DNA from 4 places in the Acetobacter tropicalis genome. Region 2 is predicted to be linked to each of the others. Evidence: riboswitches for the same ligand, from Rfam matches in the RefSeq annotation. Region 2 holds a riboswitch; each other region holds the start of a gene.
What was found. Region 2 has a riboswitch for cobalamin ahead of QWU00_RS15660 (TonB-dependent receptor). Riboswitches for the same ligand answer to the same signal wherever they lie in the genome.

Region 1: linked by a shared signal. The riboswitch ahead of QWU00_RS03145 (Rieske 2Fe-2S domain-containing protein) and the one ahead of QWU00_RS15660 (TonB-dependent receptor) in region 2 are both predicted to bind cobalamin.
Region 3: linked by a shared signal. The riboswitch ahead of QWU00_RS10950 (TonB-dependent receptor plug domain-containing protein) and the one ahead of QWU00_RS15660 (TonB-dependent receptor) in region 2 are both predicted to bind cobalamin.
Region 4: linked by a shared signal. The riboswitch ahead of QWU00_RS03160 (hypothetical protein) and the one ahead of QWU00_RS15660 (TonB-dependent receptor) in region 2 are both predicted to bind cobalamin.

The regions. Positions count from the first base shown of each region.
Region 1 is NZ_JAUYUW010000001.1:704,931-709,085, forward strand. Features, by position in the region: gene QWU00_RS03135 (family 1 encapsulin nanocompartment shell protein) at 1-449, shown strand, start outside; gene QWU00_RS03140 (tRNA-binding protein) at 828-1,166, shown strand; gene QWU00_RS03145 (Rieske 2Fe-2S domain-containing protein) at 1,377-2,459, opposite strand; cobalamin riboswitch at 2,789-3,025, opposite strand; gene QWU00_RS03150 (LysR family transcriptional regulator) at 3,447-4,155, shown strand, end outside.
Region 2 is NZ_JAUYUW010000001.1:3,480,283-3,484,437, reverse strand. Features, by position in the region: gene QWU00_RS15670 (cobyrinate a,c-diamide synthase) at 1-143, shown strand, start outside; gene cobF (precorrin-6A synthase (deacetylating)) at 319-1,077, shown strand; cobalamin riboswitch at 1,315-1,547, shown strand; gene QWU00_RS15660 (TonB-dependent receptor) at 1,834-4,125, shown strand.
Region 3 is NZ_JAUYUW010000001.1:2,402,695-2,406,849, forward strand. Features, by position in the region: gene QWU00_RS10940 (DUF6525 family protein) at 1-238, opposite strand, end outside; gene zigA (zinc metallochaperone GTPase ZigA) at 250-1,464, opposite strand; cobalamin riboswitch at 1,615-1,840, shown strand; gene QWU00_RS10950 (TonB-dependent receptor plug domain-containing protein) at 1,968-4,055, shown strand; gene QWU00_RS10955 (ABC transporter substrate-binding protein) at 4,055-4,155, shown strand, end outside.
Region 4 is NZ_JAUYUW010000001.1:710,294-714,448, reverse strand. Features, by position in the region: gene QWU00_RS03165 (TonB-dependent receptor plug domain-containing protein) at 1-1,688, opposite strand, end outside; gene QWU00_RS03160 (hypothetical protein) at 1,752-2,165, opposite strand; cobalamin riboswitch at 2,294-2,510, opposite strand; cobalamin riboswitch at 2,608-2,825, shown strand; gene QWU00_RS03155 (TonB-dependent receptor) at 2,909-4,155, shown strand, end outside.

The DNA of each region.
Region 1 (4,155 bases), 2.8 Mb from region 2:
ATCGCGCCATTTTTGACGGATATGCCGCAGCAGGCATGACGGGCATCCGTCAGGGCACGTCAAACACGCATCTCAAACTTCCTGCATCGGTCAAGGATTATCCTGCCGTTATTTCTGCCGCGCTCAATGAATTACGTCTGGCGGGCGTCAATGGCCCTTATTCCATTGTGCTGGGAGCCTCGGCATTTGAGGCCGTCAACGGCGGTGATGATGAAGGGTACCCCATCCGCAAACATCTTGAGAGCCTGATTGACGGCAAGATCATCTGGGCCCCCGCCATTGAAGGTGCGTTTGTTGTCTCCACCCGTGGTGGCGATCTGGCGCTGGATATTGGGCAGGATTTTTCCATTGGCTATTTGAGCCACACGGCTGAAACGGTGGAGCTTTACCTGCAGGAAAGCTTTGTCTTCCGTGTGCTGACAAGTGAAGCCACTGTCGCCATTGACTAGTACACCTAAGGCCGTAGCCGTCTCCACAAGACGGCTACGGTTGATTACGCCCTACGCTCCCCGGTTTTCTGGATAGAACACAGAACGAGTTCTTTCCTCCACTCGCCTGCCCCCTGGCACTCGCCCCCAAGAATAAAAGCACCCTCTTCTGCAAAAATTGATCACCGTTTGGGGCAAGCCTATCAACAATAGGGAGGAAAAGTGTGCATTGGTAATAGCGCCTCCCCGCATCTCCTTGAGAAGCACGGTTTTATCTACCGTGTTATCCAAGTGGGAGATATGCTCCACTCATCCAGAAACAGGTAGTGACAGTTCCGGAATTATTGCCCCCTAAAGACAGTTTGAAAACTTGCTTCACACAAAAGGAAGACTCGTCTCATGACCACGATTTCCATTGATGACTTCACCAAAATCGATATTCGCGTTGGAACAATCACTGATGTCCAGCCTTTCCCGGAAGCCCGCAAACCAGCTTGGAAACTAACCATTAACCTTGGCGCAGACATTGGGCTGAAACGCTCCAGTGCCCAGATTACGGAGCTCTATTCCGCCGAGGCTCTGATTGGCCAGAAGGTTGCCTGTGTGGTGAACCTGCCACCCCGCCAGATTGGCCCGTTTGTTTCTGAAGTTCTGACCTTGGGCTTCCCTGATGATCAGAAGCGCGTGGTTCTGACTATCCCTGAACGAGATGTGCCTGATGGCAGCCGCCTCTTTTAAAAAGGCGTTTTTTTCTTATAACTATACAGAACAATACACCCACTACCCGTTTTGGTATAAAGGTATCCTTTGGTGGGTGTTGCTCTCTTATGGAAGAGCACTCTTTCTGTTCAGAGTGGCGTGCGTCTGATTGAAAGGCTGTGCACATAATGACGCAAACGGCCTGCCCTCTGTCTGCTTGACGCATCACAGCACTGCGCAAACAAGCTTTCACTCCCCCTGAGGGGGCGACACACCTCTGTCTCGCAAAAGCTGCCGCAAGGCAAGAATAACAGGAAAAACTTCCACGTTATGATCGCCCCCCAGTTCCTTCCATGCTTGCTGTTCCAGTTCCACAATTTCACGATCTTCAAAGAAGACGCGCTCTGTAAAAGCAACCAGCACGGGCCATGCCAGATCAAGCAGAAAGGGCACTTTCAGCCGCTTGATTGATAACAGCCCGAAAACCCGGTTTGTCAATTCCTGCCTGTCTTGAGGAACATAAGAGATCCATAACTCCATGACAGGCTCATCAATACCCTGCGTTTCAATACGCAGGGTTTGATAGGGATACTGTGTGCGGATGGTCATCACATCCCGGTAAGCGAAGTCCCGGCCATCCTTACGCCTCTGGCCGTAAATCAGGGCCTCACTCAAGGGTTGCTTGCCGCCTGTACGGGCAAATGTATAACGCGCTTCTACAAAGTCCTCACCACGATCCATGCCAAGGAAACGGGGTTTCATTTTGCCTACAAGCCGACTGTGCAACACCTGATGGTTCATATCCATCAGGTTTTCATGCATGAAACTGTAATGACAATTGACCACCTGCCCAAAACGTCTGGTACGATAACGTTTATCTCTTACACGTGGAAAATCAGGAAGCGGTTTGGTCTCGGCCAGCGCCTGATTGCCCATGAAAACAAAAATAAGCCCGTCTTTTTCCCGGCACGCCCACGGCTTGAGGCGAAGGAGACCCGCATCGGCAGCGCCATTTTGGGAAACACACTGCCCTTTCCTATCATATTTCAGACCATGAGCCAGACAGCTTATAAAATCCCCACAAACAGCACCTTTGCTCAGCGGCACCTGCTTATGGGGGCACAAACCATCCAATGCGTAAGGAGCGCCGTTTGTAGGCCGCACCACCACCAGAGGATGGCCCGCAAACTGAACACCAAGAGCTTTACCGGGGCGCACTTCACGGGACCACGCAACGGGGTACCAAAAATTCGGATCACTTCTGACCCGTCTTAAATCAGCTTTTTCTAATAATGCAGCCTGCAAGGAATTTATAGTAGATCCATTTTTCATACTTATGGCCATCCCACACAACGCGGCTCAGACACAGGAAAAAAGATCTTCCCCTTGTAAGGATAGGGCTTCTCCTGCTTTTTTCCTGAACGCGTATACTCAGTTATCCGTCTTGAAAAGCACGCATTCCCGTTTGATTTTTGAGCAGATGCCTCAGACGGTAGAAGCCTTCCGCTTAGGGCAAACACGAATTTTACTTTTTTGCTGAGAAAAAGCGGAGCTCTTCAGGAACGTAAGCGCCCCTGACGGTTCTTGCGTGAAAAACGGCTGACACATGCAGCAGACAGACATGTCACTTTTCTCCTCCCTTCGGTACATCCCGCCCGACGGCTGGTGGCTGGACGATGGCAGGTCTCCTGGCTCGCGGATTATGGCTTGCTGATTCAACCTTCCCGTTTCCTGATGAAAACAGTGGCGCACGTTCTACGCGACCAAACCAGAAGCATACCGCCTACAGTTGCGGGAGCAGCCTCCGACTACGCCTTCAAGGTCACTCATTGACCCCTTGAGCATGACGGTGTTCCCTATTAACCCGCTTGCACGGGACCATCGAAGCGTTTTGCAGATACATCATGGGCCTAACCACCCCTCCCGCGCAAGATGCAATATAACATGGTAGAAGAACACAGCCATTAGCTCTGTGCATGGACTATAAAGAACGAAAATATAAGAACGCACCCATTCTAAAAGAAAGTAAATTCCTCAGACCTTAGAATAGGACTCAAAAATTCCGTCGAACGTTTTCACTAATATCACGCAGGCTGAGAACAGTATTGACATTATTCGCATAAGACACAGAAACACAGACGTTCTTTTCCCTTTCAACAAGAAGGTCTGGGTTAGGAAAAACGAGAGTATGGGTTGTAGCCCTTAAACACTTTCCAGATGCAAGAAGCAGAGGATCTAAAAAGGAACGCTTTGAAATCATGAATAAAAATGGTATAATTTTCATAATTATATAAATTATACGCATACACGGAGCATTGCATGCCTGTTCTTGAACGTAGCCATCTGGCCATTATTCAGGAAGTTGCCCGCGAAGGATCGCTTACGGCAGCCGCAGCCAAGCTTAATCTGACCCAGCCTGCGCTCAGCCATGCCATTCGCAAGCTGGAAGACCAGCTTGGCGTGAAAATCTGGCGGCGGGAGGGGCGCTCCCTTACCCCCACCCAAGCCGGTGAGTGGTTGTTATCCCTTGCCAACCGCTTGCTGCCGCAGTTTGCACTGGCGGAAGACAGGTTGGAGCAATTTGCCAATGGCGAGCGAGGAACCTTACGCATCGGTATGGAATGCCACCCCTGCTACCAATGGCTTCTGAAAATTGTCTCACCGTATCTGGATCAATGGCCCAAAGTGGATGTGGACGTGCGCCAGAAATTCCAGTTTGGCGGGATTGGGGCCCTGTTCAGCAACGAGATTGATATTCTTGTCACGCCAGATCCACTTTACAAACCGGGGCTGAGTTTCACCCCCGTTTTTGATTACGAGCTTGTTCTGGTTGTGGGGCCGGACCACCCCCTTCGGCACACCAAATTCATCCTGCCCCAGCAACTTGCCGGGGAAACCTTGATCACCTACCCGGTCCCTTCAGAACGCCTTGATATCTTCACGCAGTTTCTTCAGCCTGCTGGCATCAGTCCACGCCAGCAAAAGCAGATAGAAACCACGGACATCATGCTGGTCATGGTCGCGCATG
Region 2 (4,155 bases):
TCCATTATGCCACCATTACAAATCAACCAGATGATATGCTTGCCATGACAGTTGATGCTAACGGCACCCAAGTCTCTGAAGCAGGCTCACGCCGGGGCCTGGCAACAGGCACGTTTTTTCATCTCATTGCACCGGCAACATGATCCACTCCGGTCTTGAGAGAACAACTCTCGCCAAAGGGCGACCGCGGGAGAAGCAAGGGCGGTTTTATGCCGGTGGCATCTTCCTGCAAACTGCCATTCTTGCGGAGAGGGTAAACGTCACACCTTGCTCCGTATTACAGCCCGTATATCCAGTTTATTCCTACGGAAACATTACATGATTGATCTGGTTCTTGTCGGAATCGGGACAGGAAATCCTGACCATTTGACACTACAGGCTGTGCGCGAACTCAACGCGGCCGACCTCATTCTTATTCCCCGCAAGGAACAGAATAAGGCTGATCTGGCTGATCTACGCCAAACTCTCTGCAAACAGATTCTTACAAATCCTGCTTGCCGGATTGCAGAATTTGATATGCCTCGCCGCAATACAGCGGATCCAGATTACCGCCATGGTGTTGTGCAATGGCATAATGCTATTGCACGAGTATGGCAGGAAACTATTTGTACACACCTGCCGCAAGGTGGAACGGTTGCACTGCTCGTATGGGGAGATCCCGCACTATATGACAGCACCCTGCGCATTGCCGCGCGTTTGGAACCAGCCCCACAAATCCGTAGTATCCCGGGGATTATGTCCCTGAATATGCTGGCAGCAGCACATACCATCGCGCTTAACGATATAGGCGCACCCTTTACAGTCACAACCGGCCGCCAGTTACGTGATCATGGTTGGCCAAACGGCAGCAATACAGTCATTGTCATGTTGGATGGAGACTGTTCGTTCCAATTTATTCCTGCAAAGGATATCACTATCTATTGGGGAGCGTATGTGGGCATGCCGGAACAGATACTACTCTCCGGTCCCTTGACGGAAATTGGCCCAGAAATCATCACAACCCGCGCTCAAGCCCGAGCTTGCCACGGGTGGATCATGGATATCTATCTGCTGCGCCGTTCAGAGGCAAAACAATAAAAAACGGTAAAGCAGTAAAGAATGTAAAACAAGAAGAATTGTCTATCTTTAATGGAAGAATAGAATCTTTCCTAATTTCTAATGTTACTTACAGCCCACGCCGAATAGGCATAGAGACAAAAGCCTGAAAATATCTACAAAATAGAGTTATCCCTAGGCTACTGATGTCCGAATACAGTAGGAAAATACTCTATTTCCCTCTATGAGTGTATTGAAATCACGCCAACGTCCTGCTTATAAGGGCATATAGTCGATGGTTCCGTGCAAACGGATGAAAAGGGAATGCTGTATGCTTCGGCTGGACGCTGGTCCGGAAGCTAGTCTGCAACTGCCCCCGCAACTGTTGGCGGTGAGAGTCTGTTTATTATGTTTCCTTGCAGGAACAGGTCACTGGTACATTTGGACCGGGAAGGCCAAACAGATTTCTGTGATCCGCGAGTCAGGAGACCTGCCATCGTCGTGATAAGCCCGGATGCCGGTCGGGGATGGCTGGTTTCCTGAGAGAGAAACCATGACGGCCCGAGTTCCCTTCCTCATCCTTCTCCCTGCATGCAGCATGCCTCATAGAAAAGCGCTTGATGGCCTAAGATAGCGCCCTATCAGCAGCCTTCTTTTCTCGTCCGCCTTCTATAGGCCGCGTTCTTCTGCGCTCCCCCTGCCTCGCTGCTTAAACTTGTTTATAGTTTCCCGCAGTCGGGCAGTACACAGACGCACATTTAGAAGACCGTTGTGCCTCTGTCGCACTGCAGGATCACCATGACCGCTCGCCTCCAACTCTCTTTTTTTTCTGCGCCAGCAGGCCATATTATACGTTACAAGCGGCATTTTTTTGTCACGGCCATGCTTTCTACTGGCTTCACGTTTTGTTCCCTCCCCACAATGGCCGCAGGCTCCCCACTGGCAGTACCCACCACGCAAAAAACAAAACATTCCCGCTCTTCTCTCAAGTCCTCAACGCCGAGCGTAACGGGTAAGGCAAAAAACTCGCCTGCCGCACAAGGCGCGCAGAATGTTTCTGTCAAGGAAGGAGCGCCAGAAACAATTCAGGTAACAGCATCCCGGCGCGATTTGCTGGGCCGTGCTGGCACCGCGAGCGAAGGCTCTTTGACTGCACGCGAAATCCAGCTTCGCCCCGTCTATCGTGTTGGTCAAATTCTGGAAGCTGTGCCGGGGCTGGTAGTGACATCCCACTCTGGCGAGGGAAAAGCCAATCAGTTCCTGTTGCGTGGTTTCAATTTGGACCACGGAACAGACCTTGCCTCATTTATTGATGATATGCCGGTCAACGGCGTCAGCAATGCCCATGGTCAGGGCTACACAGATCTCAACTTTCTGATCCCGGAAGTGCTTGCGGGGGTCGATTATACAAAAGGCCCCTTTCATGCAGATATTGGTGATTTTGGTGTTGCCGGATCGGACCATATGAAGCTGGCTGATGATATTCCACGCCAGATCAGCCTGAGCGCAGGCACTCTGGGCGACTATCGGGCTTATATCGGCAGCACAACCCATTTTTCCAATACGAGCCGTTGGGTGAATGCGTTTAACATTTCCCACTCGGATGGTCCGTGGAAATATCCGGATAACGCCCGCAGCATCCGTGCACTTTCACGTTATACGTATGGAAGCGCCAAAAATGGTTTTGATCTGACAGGCATGTTCTATCGCGGCCAGTGGCGCGCAACAAATGATCAACCTCTGGATGCCTACCATGAAGGACTAATCGGCCGCTATGGGTCTCTTGACCCAACCGATGGAGGGTTTTCTGAGCGCTATAGCCTCTCTGGCCATTACCATCTGGCCCGGGATAACTGGAAATGGGTGACAAGTGCTTTTGCTGTCCATGACCGTCTGACCTTGTGGAACAATTTCACTCATTATCTGGATGATCCTGTTAACGGAGATCAGCAGCAACAGGATGAAACCCGCACAACTGTAGGGGGCAGCAGTGTCTATACCCGGCAGGATCATGTCGGCCTGGTCCGCACGGAAACACGGATTGGCGTACAGGGGCGGTATGATATTCTGTATGTCGACCGTCGCCATACGCGGCAGCGCGTGACATTAGCAAACTGTCCTTCCAGCCTTGAGGCAACAATTCCCTATACGTGCAATGCCGATAATATTAATCTGGCTTCAGTCGGTCTGTTTGTGCAAAATACAACGCACTGGCTACCCTGGCTGAGAATGATCGTTGGTCTGCGTGAAGACTATCAGGGGGGAACGGATGAAAATCTTGTCGATAATAGCCTGACACAAAAGCATCAGTGGCTGTTTCAGCCCAAAGGCAGTCTTGTTTTTGGGCCATGGAAAAAAACAGAATTATACCTAAGCGGAGGACGTGGATTTCACTCCAATGATTTTCGCTCCGTGTCGGGCTCCTATACGTCTGATGAATTTACAAAAGGCTCTGTTAAAGTTCCGCTCATGACATCTGCTGTCAGTGGAGAAGTTGGGGTTCGGACCACGCCATTTTCTCACCTGCATCTTCAGGCAGCAGCATTCATTATCGATTTTGACTCTGAACTCAGTTATGATGGTGATGCGGGCGTTACCTCTCCCGGCCCAGCCAGCCGCCGCCAAGGGGTGGAATTCTCGGCACAGTACAATCCATTTACCTGGCTTGAATTCAATACCGATCTCTCATTCGCCAAAGCCCGCTACCGGGGTCACAACCTTTCCAGTTACGGTATTGATGGAGCATATGTTACCAATGCCCCAAACTTTGTATGGTCTTTTGGTGTTATGGTCGATCGTGGGCCTTGGTATGGCGGTCTCCAGGTCAGGTGGCTGGGTGGATATCCCCTGATAGAGGACAATAGCTTACGCTCCAGCGGATATCAGGAAGTCAACATGAATCTTGGTTATCGTTTCAATAAAAAAATAAAACTGGAAGCCAGCGTGTTCAACGTTTTCAATACCCGGGCCTATGCGGCACAATATGCGTACGACTATCGGTTGACCCCCACGGCTGCCGTACAAACAGGCGCAACGGGGCATCCTTTGGAGCCAATTTCAGCTCGTCTGGCTGTAACGGCTGATTTTTAAGGCCGCTGCACAGCCTTTGCATTCAACCAG
Region 3 (4,155 bases), 1.1 Mb from region 2:
GGCCATGCACCCGTTTATAATGTCGCCACAGGATCAGTGCATTAACGGACCACGCATCATACGCGTGTTCCCTTAGCCTCTGGCGAATGGACGGTGGCAGTTGTTCAAAGGCGGACCATTCATCGCCCGTATGCCGGTGCCAGATTTCATGACGCAGCGTGCGCTCGTTTGAGGGGGGAGTAATCTGTCCTTCCGAGTTGGATCTGTGGGGGTGGTGAGTAAACTGATACGCCGACATGCCACCCTCCATTATGCTGCTTCTCGCCGCCAGACGGGAAAGGGGTCTGGCAGGTGGGCATAGCGTTCAGGGTCAAAGCGGCCAGTGCCATCCTCTGGCGTCAGGCAGGCGTCCAATGCGGCGCGTAGGGCGGGCTCATCCATGTCCTGCGTGCCAATGAACACAATTTCCTGTCGTCGGTCTCCAAACACAGGGTCCCACTTGCTCAGTACAAAATCGCGCCACTGGTCAGTTTCCGGCCACTGGCTTTTGGGAATGGCCGCCCACCACAAGCCAATGGCCTGATTGCGTACCAGTGCGCCCGCTTGTCCAAGTTCCCCTACCCAGTCCGGGCGCGTGGCCAGCCAGAAATGCCCCTTGGCGCGCACTACGCCCGGCCAGTTGGCATCCAGAAAAGTCTTGAATTTAGCGGGCACGAAGGGACGGCGAGCGCGATAGACAAAACTACGGATGCCGTATTCCTCGGTTTCCGGCGTGTGGTCTTTAAAGCCATAAAGCTCTTTGAACCATAGAGGATGCTGATGGGCTTTGTCATAATCAAACCGGCCCGTGTTCAGCACACGCTCAAGGGGAACCTTCCCCATGTCCGTTTCAATAACATCCGCATCAGGGTTCAGTGCCAGCACAATCTGGCGGGCTGCTTCTCCCTGCTCCGGCGTGGCGGTAGAGACCTTGTTGATGACCACCACATCTGCAAATTCAATCTGTTCTACCAACAGATCGACCAAGGCACGGTCATCTTCCTCGCCTGCGGTTTCACCGCGGTCTTTCAGGAAGTCGGTTGAGGCGTAATCGTTAAGCAGATTTACGGCATCCACCACAGTGACCATGGTGTCCAGCCTTGCGCTATCGCTCAGGCTGTTGCCGTCTTCATCCCGGAATTCAAAGGTTGCGGCAACAGGCAGCGGCTCTGCAATGCCGGTTGATTCAATCAGCAGATAGTCAAATTTACCCTCTGCCGCCAGCCGATGAACTTCCTGCAATAGATCATCCCGCAAGGTGCAGCAGATGCACCCATTGGTCATTTCCACCAGTTTTTCATCAGTGCGGGAAAGATCGCCTCCGCCTTCTCGCACAAGATCAGCGTCAATATTCACTTCGCTCATGTCATTCACAATAACGGCGACCTTCCGGCCTTCCCGATTATTGAGAATATGGTTCAACACCGTCGTCTTTCCCGCCCCCAGAAAGCCGGAAAGGACGGTAACGGGCAGCAATGCGGGCATGGAGGGGGCTCCCTGAAGCTGAGTTCAATAACGTGATAACTGTTATAATATAACATAACATAACATTCAGTGCTCTTTCAATCGTGCGGAATGTTCTGGAAGCATGGGGGAGAAGACGGCTGTTTTCTTGACACTTCCTGCCTTTTGGCGGCATCAACCGGGCGTGATGGTTCTCTCCCTGTCAGGGAGCGATGTAAAAGGGAACCGGGTGCGGTTTTGCCATGCAAGGCCAAAGCCTGGGCTGTCCCCGCAACTGTAAGCGGCATGTCCTGCACATACTGGCTGGTACGTCAGGCCACTGGGAGCCTCTCCTGGGAAGGTTGGTGCAGGATGACCTACCGCAAGCCAGGAAACCTGCCATCAGCCGGGGTTGCAGACGAGAAGTGCTGATCGGGGGGTGTCAGCAAAGTGACTGGACCAGGGGTGCTCCTAAAGTTTTCGGGGTGGTCAGGGTCGGACTTTCTCTCGTGGCGACGTCTTTCTTACCGCGAGGCCTTGTTTCTCTGATGTTCCGCAATACTTTTCTCATCAGTTCCACTCTTCTCACGTTGTGGGGTAGTTCCGCGCTGGCGGCGGATGCGCCTGTTTCACCGCCGCTAAAAGCACAACCTGCCAAAAAACAGTCCGTCGCCACACCTACTCCGGTTTCTGTGCAGCCTGTTCCCAGCCAGCTCGTCTCCGAACTGATAACAGTCAGTGCTGCCCGAACGCCCACACGCACGGATGATATTGGCACGGCACTGACCATTGTTACGGAAGAACAGATGCTGACCCAGCAGCGCCGCACGTTGCCAGATATTCTGGCACGCCAGCCGGGGCTGAACGTGGTGCGCTCTGGCGGGTTTGGGGCCACAACGTCCATTTTGATGCGCGGTAATAACGCCAATGAAGTCAAGGTCCGGCTGGACGGCATGGACGTGAACGATGGCAGTTCAGCCAGCGGTATGTTCGATGCGGGTCAGTTTGTTACAGATGGTCTGGGCCGCATAGAAATTTTGCGCGGGCCACAAAGCGGTTTGTATGGTGCGGATGCCATGGCAGGCGTGATTGATATGACCACTGCGCAGGGGCAGGGGCGTTTCAAGCCGTTTGTGCGGATAGAAGGGGGGTCTTACGGCACCTTCAATCAGGTTATCGGCGCGCGCGGGAGCAAGGGGCGCTTCCACTACAATGTCGAACTCTCTCATTACCGGATGGAAGGGTTTCACGGCATTCCGCGTTATATTGACCGCTATTATGGGGCGACACGGGAGCAACGGCATAAAGGTAACCGTAACGACAACCGGTCTGCCACTATCCGTCTTGGGTATGATGTCACCCGAAATTTCGATCTGGGGCTGACTGCTCGCCTCATTCAAAGCAATTACCACACCTATTCCCTCTATGATCTGCAAAGCGAGGCCTACGGGGGAGGGAATGTGCGTGAGCAGAACAACATGAATGAGGCTGTGGTGCGCGGCACTGCGCATCTCGTGTCTTTTAATGGTTTTTTTGATCAGGTTATTGGACTTGGGTACATGACCAACCGTAACCGCTGGAATGAAACGGGCCTCTATGCCACCGGACCGGATTATTACCGTTCAAGCCGCCTGAAAATTGACTGGCACGGTACGTTTGATTTCAAGAAATACGGCACGCTCCTGATTGGTGCGGAGCATTTTCATGATACGTTTGATTCCAGCCATACGGCGGCCTCAGCGTATGATACCGGCTATCACACACAGGCTGGTATGGATACGACGGCAGGATATGGCCAGTATCAGGGCAGCTGGAACCATATTCTCTACGGTGCGGCTAACGTGCGGTATGATTCCAATTCCCGCTACGGGCATTATGTAACGTGGCGTGTTGCCCCTTCCATCCATGTGCCGGGCACTGGTACCATCATTAAAGCCAGCGCGGGTTCAGGCTTCCATGGCCCCACGTTGTATCAGCTTTTTTCCAGTCAGGTCGGTTCCAGCTATTCCCAGACGGGTAATCCGAACCTGCGGGCGGAAAGGCTGATCGGGTATGATGCCGGGGTGGAACAGAAACTGCTGGGGGATAAGCTGCATTTTGGCGCTACATGGTATGATAACCGCGTCAAAAACCTGATCCAGTCCACGGAAAATATCCAGATGGTGGGGGGATATCCCTATTATCAGTATTCCTATGGCAACGTGGCGCGCGCGCGTATGTATGGTGTGGAAGCTTTTCTTGACTGGAAGGCCCTCAAAACGTTGGACTTCAACCTGAATTATACCTGGACCCACGCACGGGATGTCAGCAGTGATCTGGCCTTGCAGCGTCGTCCGCAACACAAGTTCAACTTCAATACAACCTGGACCCCTATTCAGGATCTGACGTTCTCGGGGAATATCCTGTACGTCAGCGGGTGGCGTGATCTGCCGGTTATCGGGACATCCTATTGCAGCACCTGCGGCAAGGGGCACGGCTACTTCACCATAGATATTGCGGCCAATTACAAGATTAACCGCTATGTCAGCATTTTTGCGCGCGCCGACAATCTTCTTAACCGGCAGTATGAAGAGCCAATTGGTTATCTTCAGCCGGGCAGAGGGGGATATGGCGGTGTGACCCTGAGCTACTGATGCGGAGGTGGCTGCATCTGCTGGGGTTGTGTAGCCTGCTGGTGGCAGCGCTGCCTGCTCCGGCGCGGGCTGCCAAACGGATTGTATCCATGAATCTTTG
Region 4 (4,155 bases), 2.8 Mb from region 2:
TGGCGGGCGTGGTTCCATGTAAAGGCGGTGTCCCATGAAAAACTATGGTTGAATTCCATTCCCCCTGAAATGCTGACACCGTTCACATGTACGGTTCCGTTCTCGTTACCAAAAACCTCCTGGCCGGTTTTTTCATCAAAGGTTGTGTAGTCAATCAGATTATCAATCCGCCGAACAAAGCCTGTCAGGTCCCAGTGTATTCCAAAACGGCCACTTTGCAGGCGTTGGCCAAGGGAGAAATTGGCACTCAGGCTTCTTTCGGGCTTGAGGTTCGGGTTACCTCTTTCATCCTGCGGATCATCAGCAAACAGTTCTTCAGCCGTCGGCAGGCGGAAGTTGGTGCCCACTTCACCTCTTGCATACAGATTGAAGGGGAGATCATATCGCCCTACCACATTCCAGATTGTGGCTGAGCGTCCGGTAGTGGGGCTGTTGTAACGGAAACCCGCGGCAATATGGGCATGAGGAAGCAGGTCTGGGGTCATTCTGAGTTGTGCAAAGCCTGCGTTGGTCATTTCCGTTTGCGGAAGAATACGCAGAACGTTGTCCTGCCCCCCATAGCGTTGCATGTCATAGCCGAACCATGCTTCCAGCCCCCGATGCAGGATGGCGCGCCCAAGCACATTGACGCCGTAATCTTCATACCCCCAATAGGCATTGCGGTAGAGCACATCACGTTGGCCGGGGTGCTCTAGATCATTATAAATCGTGTCATAATGGGTATCCCAGTTATGGTAATACCCTTTCACATAGAAATTCAGACGCTCCAGCGGATGAAAATCCAGTTTGAGCGTGGCAAGATCTTCCACCCGGTCATTTGTATTTTTTGCCACCCGGTAAGGGCGGGCATAGTCCAGGTTGGCAATGGTATGCTGGTAGGTGGCTGTCAGATTGAGTTTTGACGTAATGTCCACATTGTATTTTGCGCCAACGGTATAAACGGAATATTTACGGTCCCGATGTGTTGCGCTAGGCTGATAATCCTGTTTCCGAAACGCGCGATAGCCGTCTGTTCCGTCCCCCGAGGCATAGACAACAAAACGATGTTTCCCAATCGCATTGGCCAGATACCCGTCAAGATGTCTGCCGGTGTTGCTGTCTCCAGATGCGGTTATCTGGCCGGTGAGATGATCGGAAAAAGGACGGGTAACAATATTCACCGCCCCCGCTACGGCCTGCGTGCCATAAAAAAGGGACTGGCCTCCATCCAGAATTTCGATTCTGTCAACAATGGCGGCTGGCAGTGTATCAAGGGGCGGGGTGCTACCGTAGAGGCGGTTGTTGATCCGCACCCCGTCCACTAACCAGAGCACATCTTCGGTGCGTGAGCCCATAAGGGAAACATCCGCGTAATCGAAAGGACCATTCTTGAGCGCGACGGACATGGAGGGCGCGAGGGCGGAGAGAGCCTGAGCCACATCAACATAGTTTCCGTTGCGTATGGCTTGCGCCCGAACAACATCCACTTTTACCCCTGAGCGGGCAAGGTGTTCAGGGAGCGTGTCTTCAAGAGAATGCCCCACCACAGTCAGATGTTCATGCTGTAGTCTCTTCTTTTTGGAACCATATTTATTTTTTGTCACGTGTGCCGGCATGGCGGAAGGGGCGGTGTTTTCTGCGGCCAGCAAAGTGCCAGAAGTAAGGAACCACACCAGAAAGGTGAGGCTGATAAAAGGGGGTGCGGGCATGAGGGGAGCAACCGGAGCAAGGCAGTTTAACGGGAAATGCGTGACAGGATCAGAGAACGTGGTTCAGGTCACGCCATCATAAAGCGCCATGGCGGCGGCTCTAGCCCCAACTGTCCAGTGCACCGTGACATATGTCTGCACAATATGCTCTGCGTCTTTCGTGGTCTGAAAGGCCAGCTTGGGCGGTAGCGCGTCCAGAAGATCAAGGGCATGGGCCAGCATGGGCCGAAAAGCGGCTTCCAGTGCAGTGCCTCTGTCCTGGTACGGGCGGGGGCAGGGGCCGAAGGTTTTCATAAAAATGCTGTAACCGCTTTGAACAATGTCCGGTTCTGTATTGGGCGGTGGCATGTGCGCCATAAGGGCCGCCCTGAGTGCATCCGTACGGGACGGGCAGCGTTCAATCATGGTGCGCACCAGCGGATGCAGACCATCATGCGGTGTGCGGGCGCGGGGTGGAGAAGGAAAACCGGGTATCATCTCTCAGAAATCTCCCCGCCAGCTAAAGCAGGAACAAAGCCTTGCGTTTTTCAAGGCATGAGACAGACACCACACAGCGGCATATTGCACAGTACGCTCTCCAGCCTCCGGTACATCCCGCCCGGCGGCACGGTCAGACGACGACAGCAGGTCTCCTGGCTCGCGGATAATCGGTTCTGATTCAGCCTTCCCGGTGGTGACACCAGTGGCCCGCTTTTGCAGCGGAAAAATCAGACCCATACCGCATACAGTTGCGGGAGCAGCTGCCGACTTGCCCTTGGTCTCTAAGGCGTACGGCATTCCCTGTTCGCCCGTTCGCACGGGACTGTCGACAAGTGAGCAAACTAATGCACACAAATGGGGCAGTCCGCAATATTCTTTGCAGACTGGGGAAGTGCTCGGAAAAATGTCGCGCACGTTGACAAAATTCACGGGTTTGTGTCTATCAGCCTATCGCTATGGTGCCTTCAGCCTCCTCTTGCCGGGATGCTGCAAGGCTAAGAGGGAAAACGGTTAAAAGCCGGTGCTGCCCCCGCAACTGTGCGCTGTGAGGTTTTTTGGAAACATGACGCCACTGAATACCCCTTCGGGTGTTCGGGAAGGTATCCATCACACCGTTGACCAGCAAGCCAGGAGACCTGCCATTGCAGAAAAGTCACGGACGGAGCCGCCGAACGGGGTGATTCGGGGGCGAGGCGAAGCTCTCTCGTCTCCACCGCGGTGATGTTTGGTGGAGCTATTCCGTGCGACCAGTTTATTATATCGTGACGCTTATGGCGTCTGGCCTTTTCTGCATGAGCGCGGGCCATGCAGAAACAACCGGTTCTGATCAGAAACAGGGTGTAACCGGCCCTCTTTCCAAGAATGTTACATCCGTCGGAAAAGCGGAATACATCACCACGCATGGGAAAACGGCCTTCCTGAAAACGGTGGCTGGTGTTGGTGGACGGCTTGGTCTTTCCATCCAGCATTCGCCTGCCACCATTAACGTTATTCAGCATGATCTGATGATGCAGCGTGGTTACGCGCAGGCAGAAAGCGCAGCGGACAGTGCGCCGGGTGTATCCTCCGGTGGTTCTCCTGGTAGCCCGGCACAGTTGATGATGCGCGGCTTTACGGGAAACCAGATCCTCATCTTGCGTGATGGTCTTTATTTCGGGCCAACAACCATGGTTAACCGGCCCCAAAATACCTTCAATCTGGAAAGCGTGCAGGTGTTGAAGGGTCCTTCTTCCGTGCTGTACGGACAAGGGGCTGTCGGCGGCACGGTGGACATGCGCGCCAGAACGCCGGATTTTGATGCAGCCCATGCCAATGCGCTCTTATCCTACGGCAGCTTCAACACCTGGAATGCAGGTGTGGGTGGGTCCGTGCCCATTACAAAAACGCTTGCCATTCGCTCAGACTTCAGCCGCACATCATCTGACGGGTTTGTAAAAGGCGCAGATCCACATTCAGATGATTTTACAACCACGCTGTTGTGGAAACCAACAAACCGTTTCACTGCGCGCCTGAGCATGGATTACCTGACAGACCGTCTCTCCACCTATTATGGCACGCCTCTGGTCTCTCTTGCACAGACAGGCGGGCGCGTTGGCGGCTTGCTCAGTTCCTCCAAGGGGCTGGGGATCACCAGAGGGTCTTTGTGGCGCTATTATAACGTGCGTGATGGAAGAGCGGGTTCTGTCAACGCAACGCCCACCCTGCATCTTGACTGGCAGGTAAGCCCCACTATCCAGATTCATAACAGCAGTTATTTTGTGTATTCCAAGCGCCGTTGGAACAATGCCGAAAGCCTGAGCTACATTGGCAATACAGGCGCGGTGGATGCTGGAGGGAACAATATCGCGCCAGGCCGGATTGGGCGTGACAGATTTTATGTGTATCAAAACCAGCATCAGGTAGGAGATACCCTCCATACGCAGTTTGATTTCAAAATATTCGGCATGAAAAACAGGTTTGTGTTAGGCGGAGATGCCTATTATCTCCG